2 regions of the Arthrobacter sp. TmtSoilC77 genome follow, and region 1 is predicted to be linked to the other one. Evidence: riboswitches for the same ligand, from Rfam matches in the RefSeq annotation. Region 1 holds a riboswitch; the other holds the start of a gene.
The links. A riboswitch is a leader RNA that binds a small molecule or an ion and turns the genes downstream of it on or off. The one in region 1 is predicted to bind thiamine pyrophosphate.
Positions count from the first base shown of each region.

Region 1 (7,833 bases):
CGCTTCGAGTTGAGCGAGGCTGCGACAGTGAGTGCCGGCACGCTGTTGGGGACGGGACTTGCGACGGCGGCAGCGTCCGGTTTCGTGCCTCTCCTCCTCGGCGGACAGGTGTTCCAGAGCGCGATCATCGAGTTTTGGCTGCCCGTCTTCGGAGACGTCAAGTTCGTCACGTCCACGATCTTCGACATCGGCGTCTACATCGTGGTGGTGGGCTTGGCGCTCGACGTTCTGCGCAGCCTGGGCGCCGAGATCGACGAACATTTTGAAGAGAAGGGGGCGAAGGCGGGAAAGACCAAGGTCGCCGAGCCTGCGCCTGCTGAAACTGCCGCTTCCGGGAAGGGCAACCCATGAGCATCAACCTGACCCTCCTGATCGTCATGGGTGTGCTGTATGCCTGCGGCATTTACCTGATTTTGGAGCGGAGCCTGACGCGCGTCCTGCTTGGCTTGATGCTGCTTGCGAACGCCACCAACCTGCTGATCCTCAGTACAGGAGGGTACGCCGGCCTGGCTCCTTTGTTCGATAAGGAAACAGCCTCCAATGAGTACAACGACCCCCTGCCGCAGGCGTTGATCCTCACATCAATCGTCATATCATTTGCCGTTACTGCCTTCATGCTTGGCATCATCTACCGCACGTGGGCCCTGGCACGGCAAGACGAAATCCAGGATGACATCGAAGACCGCCGCGTGGCCCGGACTCCGAGCTTCGACGCGGAAGACGACGCCATTGTCCCGTTGGAAACGTCAGAGTTCGTAGTGACAGCGTCCACGGCCGAGGAACGGCTGCATCCAGAGGCGACGGAAACACCCAAAACCGCATCCACCCGGGAAGGAGGCAGCGCGTGAATCTCGCAAACCTGTCGCCACTGGCTGTCCTCCTTCCGATCCTCGGCGCTGCCCTCGCGTTCGTGCTGATCCGGCACACGGCTGCGCAGCGGGTAGTCAGCATTGTGATCCTTAGCGCGACACTCCTGCTCGAATGCCTGCTCCTGGCGTCCGTGTGGGAGGGAGGCACCACATCCGTCACGCTGGGTGGTTGGCTGCCGCCGTGGGGCGTGGTGTTGGTGGTGGATCAGTTCTCCTCGCTCATGCTGGTGGTTTCCACCGTGGTAAGCCTCGCCGTCCTGATCTACGCCACCGGCCAGGGCATGGCCGACGGCGACCAGGAAGCGCCCGTCTCGATCTTCCACCCCACCTACCTGATCCTGGTGGCGGGCGTGTCCAATGCCTTCCTGACAGGTGACCTTTTCAACCTCTACGTGGGTTTCGAAATCCTGCTGACGGCAAGCTACGTGCTCATGACGCTTGGCGGGACGGGGCCGCGAATCCGTGCCGGCGTCACATACGTGGTGGTGTCCGTGGTTTCCTCGGTCCTGTTCCTCATCGCCATCGCCATGATTTACGGAGCTACCGGGACCATCACCATGGCGGACCTTGCCATCAAGCTGGCGGAGCTGGATCAAGGAACCCAGAACCTGCTGCACGTGATGCTGCTGGTGGCGTTCGGGATCAAGGCGGCCGTGTTCCCGCTGTCATTCTGGCTTCCCGACTCCTATCCAACCGCTCCGGCCCCTGTGACAGCCGTGTTTGCCGGTTTGCTGACCAAGGTGGGTGTTTATGCCATGGTCCGCACCGAGACACTCCTCTTCCCCGGCGATACCCTCAACGTGCCCTTAATGGTGGTGGCGCTGCTGACAATGGTGGTGGGCATCCTGGGTGCCTTGGCGCAGAGCGACATCAAACGTCTTCTGTCCTTCACGCTGGTCAGCCACATCGGCTACATGGTGTTCGGCCTGGCAATGTCGTCCGTCACCGGTCTTGGCGCGGCCGTGTTCTACGTGGCGCACCACATCACCGTGCAGACCAGCCTGTTCCTTGTCACTGGCTTGATTGAGCGGCGGGGCGGATCGTCCTCCATTGACCGCTTGGGTGGCCTGGCCAAGCTCTCGCCACTCCTTGCCCTGTTGTTCTTCGTCCCGGCAATGAACCTTGCGGGCATCCCGCCATTCTCGGGTTTCCTGGGCAAGCTCGGGCTCCTCCAAGCGGGCGTGCAACTGGGTACGCCGCTGGCCATCGTTTTGGTAGTAGGCGGCGTCGTCACCAGCCTCCTCACGTTGTTGGCAATTGCCCGTGTTTGGAACAGGGCATTTTGGCGAAAGCCCGAGGACGCCGAGTACCCGGACCCCGTGCTTCAGACCCCAGGCAAGGTAGGGGTACTTCCCCGGACAATGGTGGGGTCCACTGCGGGCCTTGTGGCCTTCGGTGTTGCCCTCACAGTCTTTGCGGGCCCACTCTTCCACCTCGCCGACGGCTCGGCGGAAATAATGTTGGACCGCACTGCCTACATCCATTCAGTTCTGGGGGACTCCGCCCAGGTGCCAGCCGTGGGTCAGCCAGGGGCTGCCAAATGAGCCGAAAACCAATCTCCTTCCGCACTGAACTGCCGCTGCTGGTATGGCTGGTCATCGTCTGGGGCGCCCTGTGGCGGGATTTCAGCCCGGGCAACCTCCTGTTCGGTGCGCTCATCGCCGTGCTCGTGGCCAAGTTCTTCTACCTTCCGCCGGTGGAGCTCAGTGGCAGGTTCAATGTTCTTCGCGCCATTTCGTTCGCTCTCGTATTCCTGGGCAAAGTGGTGGCAGCGAGCTTCCTGGTCCTCTACCTGGCCGTAGTGAAGGGGCCAAAGGTGCGTAGCGCCGTCGTCGCTGTTCCGTTGCGCAGCCATTCGGACCTCATAGTGACGGCAACCGGGCATGTTATTTCGCTGATCCCGGGCTCGCTGGTGGTGGAAGTGGACCGCTCGACGTCCACCCTGTACCTACATGCACTCAATATTTATGAGGAAGCCGGAATCGCCAGGATCCGTCAGGAAGTCCAGAAGATCGAGGCCACGCTGATCCGGATCATGGGAACGCGTGAGGAACTCGACGCTCTCCAGGATGAAGCAACCCCGGGCATGGAAGGGGCAGCTCTGTGAAAGAACTCGTTCTGTTGGTGACTGCTGTCATCCTGAGCTTGGCTGCGGTGGGAGCGATCATCCGTATCGCCATTGGCCCCTCCTTGCTGGACCGCGTTTTGGCATCGGATGTCCTGCTGGCCATTCTTGGAGCCGCGCTGGCGATCGATATGGCGATGAACCGGCACCTGAACAACTTGGTGTTGCTCGTGGCTCTCGCCGTGATCGGCTTTGTAGGCTCCGTAACGTTTGCCCGGTTTGTCGCGGATCGGAGGGATCAGAGCAATGACTCCTGAACCTACTGGCGTGGATGCCGTAATCGACGCGGTGACGGCCGTGTTTCTTGTGGTGGGTGCCCTGATGTCGCTGGGCGCAGCAATTGGCCTCCTGCGGTTCCCCGACCTCATGAGCCGCATGCACGCGGCAACGAAGCCGCAAGTCCTGGGTCTTTTCCTGATGCTTGCAGCCATGGGCCTGCAAATGCGCACATGGTGGGTTTGGCCGGTTCTCGTGGTCGCCTGGATATTCCAGCTGCTGACCGCACCGGTCTCCGCACACATGGTGGGCCGCTCCGCTTACCGAACCAAGCATGGGCACCGCGAACTGCTCACCAAGGATGAGCTTGAAGCGGTTGTCCAAAGGGCAGCCGGCGACGATTCTACCTAGACGATGTCGTGGGTCTTTGCGAAGCGGGCGATGGCACGCTGGGTGCCACGGCTCGCGAAAACCTGGATGAGCGTACTGACGAAGGCCGAAATCAGCGCGAAGGACAAGGCTGAGCGGAGGCTCGTTTCCATATCGTCGTGGCCCGTGGGCGGCTTGTTGCCGGTGGCCTTTTCCCAGCCCTTGTTGACCAACTTGGTGCCGACGAATCCGGCTGCAAGGCTTACTCCGGCACCCAGCAGCTTGAAAAAGAGGTTCATGCCCCCAGCCTAGCCTCACATGCAGGCGGGTTGGGACTAGCGGCGGTTTTCGCGTTCCTTGAGGAAAGCTGCCATGGAACCGCGTGGTGCCAGGACAGGAACAACATCGTGATCGGCTTCCCAGACGGCATCCACGGTTCCGAGACCGGAAATTTCCTTGAGCAGGTAATACGTGGGTGGCATCAGCTGCAACTGACCGGCCGCCTCGGCCGCCAGGATCCCGTCCACCGGCATCCAGAGTGATTGCCACGCTTCAGTGGTTTGGTGCTGGGGTGCTGCTTCCGGAGCAGGCTTGGCTACATAGAAGTACGTGTCGAAGCGCTTGGGCATGTCCGTGGGCGTGACCCAGTTTGCCCAGGGGCGAAGGTCTGAGGCGTCAAGGCGAAGTCCGGCCTCCTCCCAAACTTCCCGCAGGGCAGCGGTGAGCACCATGCCTGACTTTGCCGGGGCCTGTACAGGATTGACGGCGATGGAACTCAGATGCCAGTCTGCAGCGTGCTGTTCCAGCAGCCGGACAGGGTAATCCCATCCATCCTGGTCAGCGGCATCAACCCGGCCGCCCGGAAAGACCACCATGCCGGCGGCGAAGTCCATGGTGGCAACCCTGTGCTGGACGAAGGCCTCAAGCCCGCCCGGTGCGTCACGGAGCAGGATGACGCTCGCGGCAAGGCGGGGTTGGGGAACTGGCATGTCCGTAATGGGAAGGTCCGTCATGAATTACCCCTTTGCCGCGTCGATTCCTGCTGGATCATTGTCTCAGGTCCTGTTGTGGGGCCCGGTGTGCGTGCTCAGACCGGAGAATGGGGCGCAGAGCCGGCCCCGCAACGCAGGAGACAGGGGAGCCAACCGCTTTGTGACTAGCCCAAGGAGCCCACGAACACCCACAGGTGTAAACTGAACCACGCCCATAAGGGCAGATTAATAACGACAGGGGAGCGCCGCCGTCGGACCTTGCAGAGATGCAGGTGACGCGAGGGCGCTGAGAGTGCGGACAGCCGCAGACCCTCGAACCTGATCCGGTTAGTACCGGCGCAAGGGAGTCGAGCTTCTCAGAGTGTCCGGATCCGGGCGGCGCAGGCCGGCCGGGGGTTTCCGGGGAGCACTTTCCCCTCCTGTACCTCAGGAGGCAGAAAAAATGACCACGGCAAGCGTGAAGAAGACCAGTTATAACTGGCGTGTTGTAGACATCGTGGTGGCAGCTTTGATTGCCATCGCCGGCGGCGTGATCTTCTGGGCCTGGTCCCAGGGCGCCGCAATCGTATCCATCCCCATGAACGCCACGTATCCGCCGCTCACCGGTTTGATCGCCGGTGGCTGGATGATCCCGGCCGTCCTGGGCATGCTCATCATCCGCAAGCCGGGCGCAGCCCTGTTCTGCGAAGCCGTCGCCGCCACCGGCGAACTCATCATGGGTTCCCAGTACGGCACCACCGTCCTCATCTCCGGCGTCCTCCAGGGACTGGGTGCGGAACTCGTCTTCGCTGCGTTCCGGTACAAGAAGTTCGACCTCTCCGCTGCACTCCTCGCAGGTGCCGGCTCGGGCCTCTTCTGCGGTCTCAACGATTCCTTCCTGCCTTGGGGCTGGAACATCGCCTACGAAGCAATCGACAAGCTGGCTTACATCGCCTTCACCACGCTCTCCGGTGCGATCATCGCGGGCGCGCTGTCCTGGGTTGCCACCCGCGGGCTGGCCAAGACCGGTGTACTGAGCTCCTTCGCGTCGCGGAAGGCTGCTTCGGAGCCCGTCTTCAACTAATGCCTGCCACGCAAAGCAGCGGCCAGGTACGGCCTGCCGCCATCACCGCCCAAGGGTGGGGATGGCGGCATGCCGGACGTTCCACACCCGCCATCCAGGACCTCGATTTCCGGATCGGGCCCGGCGAGCGTGTGCTCTTGCTGGGTCCATCGGGCGCAGGGAAATCGACACTGCTCCACGCCCTCGCCGGTGTGCTGGGTGATGAGGAGGACGATTCCGACGAGACCGGCTCGCTGTTGATCGACGGCGTTGCTCCCCGCGAACAGCGCGGCCGCGCAGGTCTGATGCAGCAGGATCCGGAAACCCAGGTAGTGCTGTCCCGGGTGGGTGACGATGTCGCGTTTGGCGCCGAAAACCTGGCCGTTCCCCGGGAAGAAATTTGGGCGCGCGTCCATGAAGCGCTCGACGACGTCGGGTTGCGCACCCCTGCAGGCGGCGGCTTGGCACTGGATCACCCGACGGCGGCCCTCTCCGGCGGGCAGAAGCAGCGCCTTGCGTTGGCTGGCATCCTGGCGATGCGGCCCGGGCTGATCCTCCTGGACGAACCTACGGCCAACCTTGATCCGGTGGGCGTGCTTGAGGTTCGGGACGCCGTGCAGCGCTGCCTGGACAAGACCGGCGCCACTTTGGTTGTCGTTGAACACCGTGTGTCCGTGTGGAAGGACCTGGTGGACAGGATCGTGGTCCTCCAGCCACCCTCGGCCGGGGGCGGTGTGCTCCTGGACGGCCCCCCGGATCAGGTGCTCACAGAGGCCCGCACCATGTTGATGGCAGCGGGAGTGTGGGTGCCCGGATACGTTCCGGCTACCCGCGCCCGCAGGGCCAAGTCCACGGCATCGGTTCCTGCCGGCCATGAATCCACGCACCAGCTCCTCCTCGTCGCACAGGACCTGGCTGTTTCCCGTGGGAAGTCCCGTCGTCGCCGTTTCAAGACCATCCCGCCCGTCCCCGTGCAATCGGATATCAGTGCACAAGTACGGGCTGGCCAGGCACTGACCATCACGGGTCCGAACGGTGCAGGCAAATCTACTTTTGCGCTCACATTGGCCGGCCTTCTGGCGCCGGTTGACGGCAAGGTGAGTGCCGCCGTCGAGCTTTCCGAGGGAGCTGGAATCGACCCGTTCAAGTGGAAGGCGGATCAGCTGATTTCCCGCATTGGCACCGTGTTCCAGGAACCGGAGCACCAATTTGTGACGGGCAAGGTTCTGGACGAGCTGATGTTCGGACCAAAGCATCTGGGCCACGGTGAAGAACGCGTGGATGAATTGCTGGAGCGTTTGCGGCTCACGCATTTGGTGGACGCGAATCCTTACACGTTGTCCGGCGGCGAGAAGCGAAGGTTGTCCGTGGCCACGGTCCTTGCGGCCCACCCTAAGGTGCTGGTCCTGGACGAGCCCACGTTCGGCCAGGACGCCAACACCTGGGCCGAACTGGCATCCTTCCTCTCTGAACTGCTCGATGCTGGAACAGCCGTTGTGTCCGTGACACACGACGAAGAATTCAGCGCGGTCCTGGGCGGCACCGAGCTGCGCCTGGATCCAGCTACGCCGCAAGCTCCGGACCCGCACAGCGAAGCAGCCCGCCAGGAAGCCGGTGCTGCATGAGGGACGCCCTGAACCTGCGCGGCAACCACGCCCTCCTCACGCGCGCCAACCCCTTGGTTAAGTTCGTGTCCGTGTTCCTCATTTCGCTGGTGCTGGCATTGTCGATCGACTGGGTGTCCGCTTCGACTGCCCTCGTCGCCGAGCTGGCCCTGTTCCCGTTGGCTGGCCTCACGCTGGGGCTTCTGTGGCAGCGGGCCTGGCCGCTCATCATTGCTGCAGCGATAGGTGGTTGGAGCACCGCAATTGTGGCGGCTGACAGCGGGGCTGTACTGCTCGACGTCGGACTCTGGTCCATCAGCGAAGGTTCCCTTCAGCTGGGGCTGGGATTCATGCTGCGCGGCCTGGCGATAGCCCTGCCGGCAATCCTCTTGATGACCTGCACAGATCCAACCGACCTGGCTGATGCGCTGGCACAGAAAGCAAGGCTGCCACACCGCTTTGTCCTTGGATCGCTGGCCGCGATGCGCCTGGTGGGATTGATGGCTGAGGAATGGCAGACCATCGGCATGGCCAGGCGGGCCCGCGGAGTGGGTTCGCAGGGCAGTCCGCTGCAACGGCTCAAGGCAACGCTTGGACAGAGCTTCGGGCTGCTGGT
Region 1 is NZ_AP046050.1:4,216,879-4,224,711, reverse strand. It holds gene AC6I99_RS19520 (Na+/H+ antiporter subunit A) at 1-351, shown strand, start outside; gene AC6I99_RS19515 (Na(+)/H(+) antiporter subunit C) at 348-848, shown strand; gene AC6I99_RS19510 (Na+/H+ antiporter subunit D) at 845-2,413, shown strand; gene AC6I99_RS19505 (Na+/H+ antiporter subunit E) at 2,410-2,976, shown strand; gene AC6I99_RS19500 (MrpF/PhaF family protein) at 2,973-3,251, shown strand; gene mnhG (monovalent cation/H(+) antiporter subunit G) at 3,241-3,621, shown strand; gene AC6I99_RS19490 (DUF4235 domain-containing protein) at 3,618-3,878, opposite strand; gene AC6I99_RS19485 (NUDIX hydrolase) at 3,915-4,592, opposite strand; TPP riboswitch at 4,798-4,934, shown strand; gene AC6I99_RS19480 (ECF transporter S component) at 5,014-5,634, shown strand; gene AC6I99_RS19475 (ABC transporter ATP-binding protein) at 5,634-7,238, shown strand; gene AC6I99_RS19470 (energy-coupling factor transporter transmembrane component T family protein) at 7,235-7,833, shown strand, end outside.

Region 2 (7,833 bases), 1.4 Mb from region 1:
ACCGACTTCTGTCAACGCCTGAGGGTTTTGACAAATATTTGCCCCACTGGGCGCCGGATGTGGCGGCGTCGCTGGGGCAGGAGTGTTGCCACATATGGATAATGACCAGGTTGTAGCCGTTAATGAAGAGGCAGCTCCCGCGGAAACTGCGGAAGCGCCCAAAAAGACCACCCGGACACGGCGCAAGGCTGCGCCCAAAGCAGTGGAAACAGCCAGCGCTGAGGAAGCCACCGGTACTGAACAAGCCACCGGCACTGAACCGACCGAAGCGGCTGTGAAGGCGCCGGCGCGCCGTACCCGTGCGCGCAAGACAACGGTGCCTGCCGAGCCCCTCCCGGGTTTTGATGATCAGGCCGGAGTAGCGTCCCAGCCGGAAACCGATGCCGAACCTGCCCCCGAAAAGCCGGTCCGCCGTCGTCGGACTACCAAGCCCAAGGACGTTGAGGCAACGGTCAGCGCGGAGGCGCCAGCCCCCGAAGCGTCTTCCGCCGTGGAAGCCGTTGAAGAAATCACGACGCCGGATGCGGGGTCCCAGCCTGCGCCGGCTACCCAGGGCGACCTTCCCGTGGAGGGCGACGTTCCCGCCGAGGAAGAGGCCGAAGCTGCCGAGGAGTCCGCCCCCGGTTCAACGTCGTTGTTCCTGGAACCTGTCTCCATTACGTCGATGATCTTCCAGGCCCCTGATCTGAGCACCGTTGCCCGCCACGCCGTAGAAGAAAAGGCCGAAGAGTCTGAAGCAGAAACTCCGGAAGCCGGGTCAACTGACGAGCTGGAGGATTCCAGCAGCCGTCGTCGTCGCCGTAGCCGTGGCCGGCGTGGCCGCCGCGGGACTGAACGCGATGAGACCGATTCCGAGGACGGCGCTGAGGCTGAGGATGAAGAAGATGCTCCGGTAGCGGAAACGCTCGAAGAGGGCGTCACGTCGCGTCGTCGTCGGCGTCGCCGCCGGGGTGATCAGGACCTTGAACTGACTGGCGGCTCGGACGATGACCCGCCCAACACGGTGACCCGTGTCCGCGCGCCCCGCCCGATCACTGAGACGGCCCCGTCAAACCGGGTTACCAGTGTTAAGGGTTCCACCAGGCTAGAGGCCAAGAAGCAGCGCCGCCGCGAGTCCCGCGAGACCGGACGCCGCCGCCAGGTGATCACAGAGGCTGAGTTCCTTGCCCGCCGTGAGTCCGTGGATCGCCAGATGATCGTCCGCCAGCGCGACGATAGAATCCAGATTGCGGTCCTTGAAGACGGCGTGTTGGCCGAGCACTTTGTGTCCAAGACCCAGCAGGATTCGCTGATCGGCAACGTGTACCTGGGCAAGGTCCAGAATGTTCTGCCGTCCATGGAAGCTGCCTTCGTGGACATCGGACGCGGGCGCAACGCCGTTCTTTACGCCGGCGAAGTCAATTGGGACGCCGTCAATCTCGAGGGACAGCCGCGCCGGATCGAGAATGCCCTCAAGTCCGGTGATTCTGTCCTGGTGCAGGTGACCAAGGATCCTGTTGGCCACAAGGGCGCGCGCCTCACAAGCCAGATTTCCCTTCCGGGCCGCTACCTTGTGTACGTGCCTGGCGGTTCCATGACCGGCATCTCGCGCAAACTGCCCGACGTCGAACGCAACCGCCTCAAGCGCATCCTCAAGGATCGTTTGCCTGAGAACGCCGGCGTCATCGTGCGCACAGCCGCTGAAGGTGCCTCCGAGGAAGAACTGACGCACGACATCAACCGTTTGCGCGCCCAGTGGGAAGGCATTGAAGGCCAGGCGTCCTCCACCAAGGTGCTGGCACCCGAACTGCTCTACGGCGAACCTGACCTCACTATCAAGGTGGTCCGGGATGTCTTCAACGAGGACTTCTCCAAGCTGATTGTGTCCGGCGACGACGCGTGGGACACCATTGAGGCTTACGTCACCTATGTTGCTCCCGATTTGGTGGGCCGCCTTGAAAAGTGGACCAAGGACCAGGACATTTTTGCGGCCTGGCGGATCGACGAACAGATCCACAAGGCCCTGGAGCGTAAGGTCTTCCTGCCGTCCGGCGGTTCGCTTGTCATCGACCGCACCGAGGCCATGACCGTCGTGGACGTCAACACAGGTAAGTTCACCGGCAGCGGTGGAAACCTTGAAGAAACCGTCACCAAGAACAACCTTGAAGCGGCCGAGGAAGTAGTTCGCCAGCTGCGCCTGCGCGATATCGGCGGCATCATTGTCATCGACTTCATCGACATGGTCCTTGAATCCAACCGTGACCTGGTACTCCGCCGATTGGTGGAATGCCTGGGCCGTGACCGCACCAAGCATCAAGTGGCTGAGGTGACGTCGCTTGGCCTGGTGCAGATGACACGCAAGCGCATGGGCACAGGCCTGCTTGAAGTGTTCGGTGAGCAGTGCGAGCACTGCGCCGGACGCGGCGTCGTCACCCATGATGAGCCCGTGGAACACCGACGCGCCAACGTAGTTGCCGCCGAGCACCACCGTCCACACACAGAACCGCAGCAGCCTGCTGCCCGGAATGAACGCAAGCGTCGCCGTGGGAAAGGTGGGGGAGCGGTAGCCGAGGAACCAGTCTCCACCCACAGCACCGCTGCCGCCCCGGTAGCTGCGCCAAGTGGCAAGGAGTCGGTTGACCCCGTTCGCCAGGCGAAGGCCGAGGCGACCAGGGCGGCTCTTGCCACCATCGCCGCTGCAGCGCATGCCGCGCACTTGCACGACGACGAAGTTCACCGCGCGGAGGAACTGGCACGCGCAGCCGGTCAGCATCACGACACGGCTGAATCCGTGTCTGATACGGCAACCGGCGATGCCGGGGGAGCGGCCGCAGCTGATGCCGCCAGCCATGAAGCAGCGGTTCGGGAGGCACGGTCCACGCCCGTTTTGCGCTTCGGCGGCGAAGAAGTGGCGCTTCCATTCGTGGAGCACCATGAGGAACCGTCTGCGGGCAAGCCGGCCATGAGCCTGGACCTGCTGGCGGAGGCGTTCTCGCACCTCGGTGCTGCACCGGCTGCCGAGGAAAACACTGTGGATACGGTTTCCGGACCTGCCACGGCTTCCGAAACTTCCGCTGCCTCCGCTGCCACTACCTCCGCTGCAAGTGCTGCGGCCACCGACGGTCAGAACGATCGTTCTTCGCGTTCGCGTGGAAGTCGAGGCCGAAGGAACCGTAGCGCGAGCAGGGCACAGGGTGCCGCAAACGAAACCAGCGTGGAGCACCACGAGGTAACTGCCGCAGCCGCGGGTGGAACGGCCCACGAGGCCAAAGCGCCGGCAGCGGAAGAGCCTGCCAAAAAGAAGGCAGCTGACGAGCCCATCATCCTCGGCGTAGGAGTTCCAGCTTCGGAGTTGTAAGCACGTCAGCACTGATGACGTGTTGAAAGAGTCCCGCAATATCCGATGTCGTCGGATACTGCGGGACTCTTTTGTCGCCGGCAGTCACATCCATGCACCCAAGCAGGCCGGTTCCCGGACCGCTGGACTTCCCGGCTACGCTAGGAAACTGACACGGGGTGCCGGGCGCTGGGCCTGGCTGAGATCCAGACCCGTTGAACCTGTCCGGTTAGCACCGGCGAAGGGATGTCCATCATGGCTTCATTGTCCAGTTCCCCTGTCTACCCCCTTGACCCCGCCGGTAGCGTTGGCGGACCCGTGGCTGCCCGGCAACATCCGCGGGTGCTTAGCATTGCCGGTTCGGATCCGTCCGGAGGCGCAGGGATCCAGGCAGACCTGAAGAGCATTGCTGCGCACGGTGGTTACGGAATGGCTGCCATCACGGCGCTCACGGCACAGAACACCCTTGGAGTCAGTGCAGTCCATGTTCCGCCCGTGGAGTTCCTGCGCCAGCAACTGGACGCCATCAGCAGCGATATTGAGATTGATGCCGTCAAGATCGGGATGTTGGGTGACGCGTCCGTCATCCACGAAGTCCGCAGCTGGCTCGAAGACGTGCGTCCCGCCGTCGTGGTCCTTGACCCGGTGATGGTGGCCACCAGCGGCGACCGGCTTCTGCGTGGGAACGCCGAAGCCGCGCTTCGCAGCCTCCTGCCTTTGGCGGATCTCGTTACCCCCAACCTTCCCGAACTGGCTATGTTGCTGGGGGAGCCTGACGCCCCGGACTGGGCCACTGCCCTTGACCAAGGCAAGCGTCTGGCTGCCGAATGTGGAACGACCGTCCTGGTGAAGGGTGGCCATTTGGCAGGAGCGGAATGTCCTGATGCCTTGGTCAATACGAGCGGCTTGCTGCGGCAGGACGTTATCGAGGTGGCCGGTCCCCGCGTGGATACCCGGAACAGCCACGGAACGGGCTGTTCGCTCTCCTCGGCATTGGCCACGGTGCAGGCCCGCAGAGGTGACTGGGAAGCGTCACTGCGGGAGGTTAAGCCGTGGCTGCTGCAGGCCCTTTCTGCGGCCGACGGGCTCGACGTGGGCAGGGGCAGCGGGCCGATCCAGCACTTTCACCATCTGGAGCCAACACGGAATCCTGCTGGCCGGTCCGGCGATTTTGCCGCGCGACTTTGGGCGGAAGCCACGCCGGAGTTGGACGCAATCTACGGCCTGGCGTTCATCCAGGGCCTGCAGTCGGGGAGGCTCTCTGAGCCCGAGTTCAACTACTACCTTGCCCAGGACGCCATCTACCTCAACGGCTATTCCCGGGTTCTGGCCCGCGCCGGTGCCCTTGCCCCCACTGAGGAAGAGCAGCTCTTCTGGGCCAAGGCGTCACAGACCTGCCTTGAGGTCGAGTCCGAGCTTCATCGGAACTGGCTGAGCACGCGCCCGGCTCCGACGCAGACCGGACCCGTGACCAAGTCGTACGTGGACCACCTCCTGGCCACTTCCGCGTCCGGCAGTTACGCTGTGTTGCTCGCAGCAATCCTGCCCTGTTACTGGCTGTACGCGGAGGTAGGCCGGCAACTCCACGCGGCCTACGTGGATGCAGGCGCACCCGGCGACCACCCGTACGCCGACTGGTTGAAGACCTACGCCGACGAGGAGTTTGCTGCCGCAACCCGCAAAGCGATCGACCTTACGGACGCAGCCGCCCTCAAGGCCTCTGCGCAGGAACGCGAGGCCATGGTTGAGGCCTTTACACACTCTTGCCGCTACGAGACGGCCTTCTTTGATGCGCCAAGGCTCTTCGCCTGAGTTCGATTTCCGTGGTTTCTGCATAGCCGATCGACGAAACTCCCGCGCGTCGCCAGCCAGATCGCAGCATTCCCGCCCAAACCCTGTAGGCTGTATGGGCACGGTGCCGGGAGAGTCCGTTACAACTGGTGATGCAAGTCACCCGATAGCCTCCGGACCCGGCCTCATTTGCAGCTGAAGGTCAAACTAGCGTAATCTTGATCTTCGGTGCTTACGCCAACACTTGGGTTATGCCCCTTGGAATTGTTCATGGGATGACTCGCGGGCTTCGATCTGAAGTCCACGGCGTTGAGGCACAGCGCGAACCAAGCCTGATTCCGGTTCAAGGTTCCGCACGCAAATTTAGTAAGAAACGTCGAGAGAAGTGAGTACCCAAGTGGTGTACGCGATTGTCCGCGCAGGCGGCCGCCAAGAAAAAGTTTCCGTTGGAGACTACGTAACGCTTAACCGCGTCCCCGGTGGAGCCGGCAGCACGCTTGAGCTGCCCGCCTTGCTCCTGGTTGACGGCGACAAGGTCACGTCCGCTGCTGCGGACCTGGCCAAGGTCAAGGTCACGGCTGAGATCCTTGAGGACCTTCGCGGTCCCAAGATCGTCATCCAGAAGTTCAAGAACAAGACCGGCTACAAGAAGCGCCAGGGTCACCGTCAGGAACTGACCAAGATCAAGATCACGAGCATCAAGTAACTTTCGTTACTCTGTTCAGATTTTCAGTTTCCCCAGAAATTTAGAGGCAGGCATTTCACATGGCACACAAAAAAGGCGCGAGCTCCACTCGCAACGGTCGTGACTCCAACGCACAGCGCCTCGGCGTCAAGCGTTTCGGTGGCCAGGTAGTTTCCGCAGGCGAGATCATCGTTCGCCAGCGCGGAACCCACTTCCACCCCGGTGCAGGCGTCGGCCGCGGTGGCGACGACACCCTGTTCGCACTCGAGGCCGGTGCGGTTGAGTTTGGTACTCGCCGCGGACGTCGCGTAGTGAACATCGTTGCTGCTGCAGCTGCAGAGTAACAACAAGTTCTGAACCGGTGGAGCGGGCCAAACGGCCCGCTCCACCGTTCTTTTAACCGCATTACAATCGATTAGGGCGCCCATGGCGCTCTGGTTTATGCAACAGCGCTGGCAACAGCAAGAGGAGATTCACGTGGCGAGCTTTGTAGACCGGGTAGTCCTGCACGTATCCGGCGGAACCGGCGGCCACGGCTGTGTCTCTGTCAAGCGGGAAAAGTTCAAGCCTCTCGGTGGACCCGACGGCGGCAATGGCGGCAACGGCGGAGACGTCATCCTTAGGGTGTCGGCGCAGACCACCACCTTGCTTGACTACCACCACGCCCCCCACCGCCACGCCACCAACGGTGGCCCTGGCATGGGTGATTGGCGTGGCGGCAAGAACGGCGAAACCTTGATCCTCCCCGTGCCGGACGGCACCGTGGTGAAGACGAAGGACGGCGAGGTCCTCGCTGACCTCGTGGGCGAAGGCACGGAGTATGTTGCCGCGGCAGGTGGCCAGGGCGGTCTCGGAAACGCCTCACTGTCCTCGCAGAAGCGGCGCGCGCCCGGCTTCGCGCTACTGGGCATTGAAGGCGAATCCAGCGACATCGTCCTGGAACTGAAGTCCATCGCCGACATCGCGCTGGTCGGATTCCCCTCCGCTGGAAAATCCAGCCTCATTGCGGCCATGTCCGCTGCCCGGCCAAAGATTGCCGACTACCCCTTCACCACCCTCATTCCCAACCTTGGCGTCGTCCAGGCCGGCGACATCCGGTTCACCATCGCCGATGTGCCCGGCCTGATCGAAGGCGCCAGCGAGGGCAAGGGCCTTGGCCACAACTTCCTGCGCCACGTTGAACGCTGCGCGGCCCTGGTTCACGTCCTGGACTGCGGAACCCTGGAATCGGACCGTGATCCACTCTCCGATCTGGCCATCATTGAGGCGGAACTGGAGAAGTACGCCGTGGACATGAGCTACGCCGGCGTAGACGGCGAAGTAGTGCCGTTGAACGAGCGTCCCAAGCTTGTTGTCCTGAACAAAGTGGATCTTCCGGATGGCAAGGACATGGCGGAGTTCGTTCGTCCGGACCTCGAAGCACGCGGCTACCGTGTGTTCGAAGTCTCGGCAACCAGCCACGAGGGCCTGCGCCAGCTAGGCTTCGCAATGGCGGAGATCGTCAAGGCTGCGCGGGATGCCGTAGAGACTGCCCCTCCCAAGGTTGCCCCGCCCATCCTTCGTCCGCGCGCCGTCAACGAGAGCGGATTCCGGATCCGCCGCGAGGAAAAGAACCTCGAGCCGCTGTTCCGCGTGTTGGGCGAGAAGCCTGTCCGCTGGGTCAAGCAGACCGACTTCACCAACGAGGAAGCCATTGGCTACCTGGCCGATCGCCTGGCCAAGCTGGGCGTCGAGACGGAGCTCTTCAAGGTTGGAGCGAAGCCCGGCGATACGGTGGTCATCGGCGAGGAAGATGGCGTGGTCTTCGACTGGGAGCCCACCATGATGGCAGGCGCCGAGCTCCTGGCGACTCCCCGTGGTACCGATATCCGCGTCGCGGACATCGGCGACCGTCCCACACGTTCGCAAAAGCGCGATGAACAGCTTGAGCGCCGGGAAGCGAAGGCTGCCGCCCGTGCTGAACTCGAAGCCGAGCGCAAGGCTGGCATCTGGACTGAGTCCGTCAGCCGTCGTCGTGCCCAGCCCGTAACGGAAGGCCACC
Region 2 is NZ_AP046050.1:2,831,126-2,838,958, reverse strand. It holds gene AC6I99_RS13040 (Rne/Rng family ribonuclease) at 95-3,337, shown strand; TPP riboswitch at 3,482-3,580, shown strand; gene AC6I99_RS13035 (bifunctional hydroxymethylpyrimidine kinase/phosphomethylpyrimidine kinase) at 3,572-5,128, shown strand; gene rplU (50S ribosomal protein L21) at 5,505-5,813, shown strand; gene rpmA (50S ribosomal protein L27) at 5,873-6,136, shown strand; gene obgE (GTPase ObgE) at 6,270-7,833, shown strand, end outside.
Region 2: linked by a shared signal. The riboswitch ahead of AC6I99_RS13035 (bifunctional hydroxymethylpyrimidine kinase/phosphomethylpyrimidine kinase) and the one ahead of AC6I99_RS19480 (ECF transporter S component) in region 1 are both predicted to bind thiamine pyrophosphate.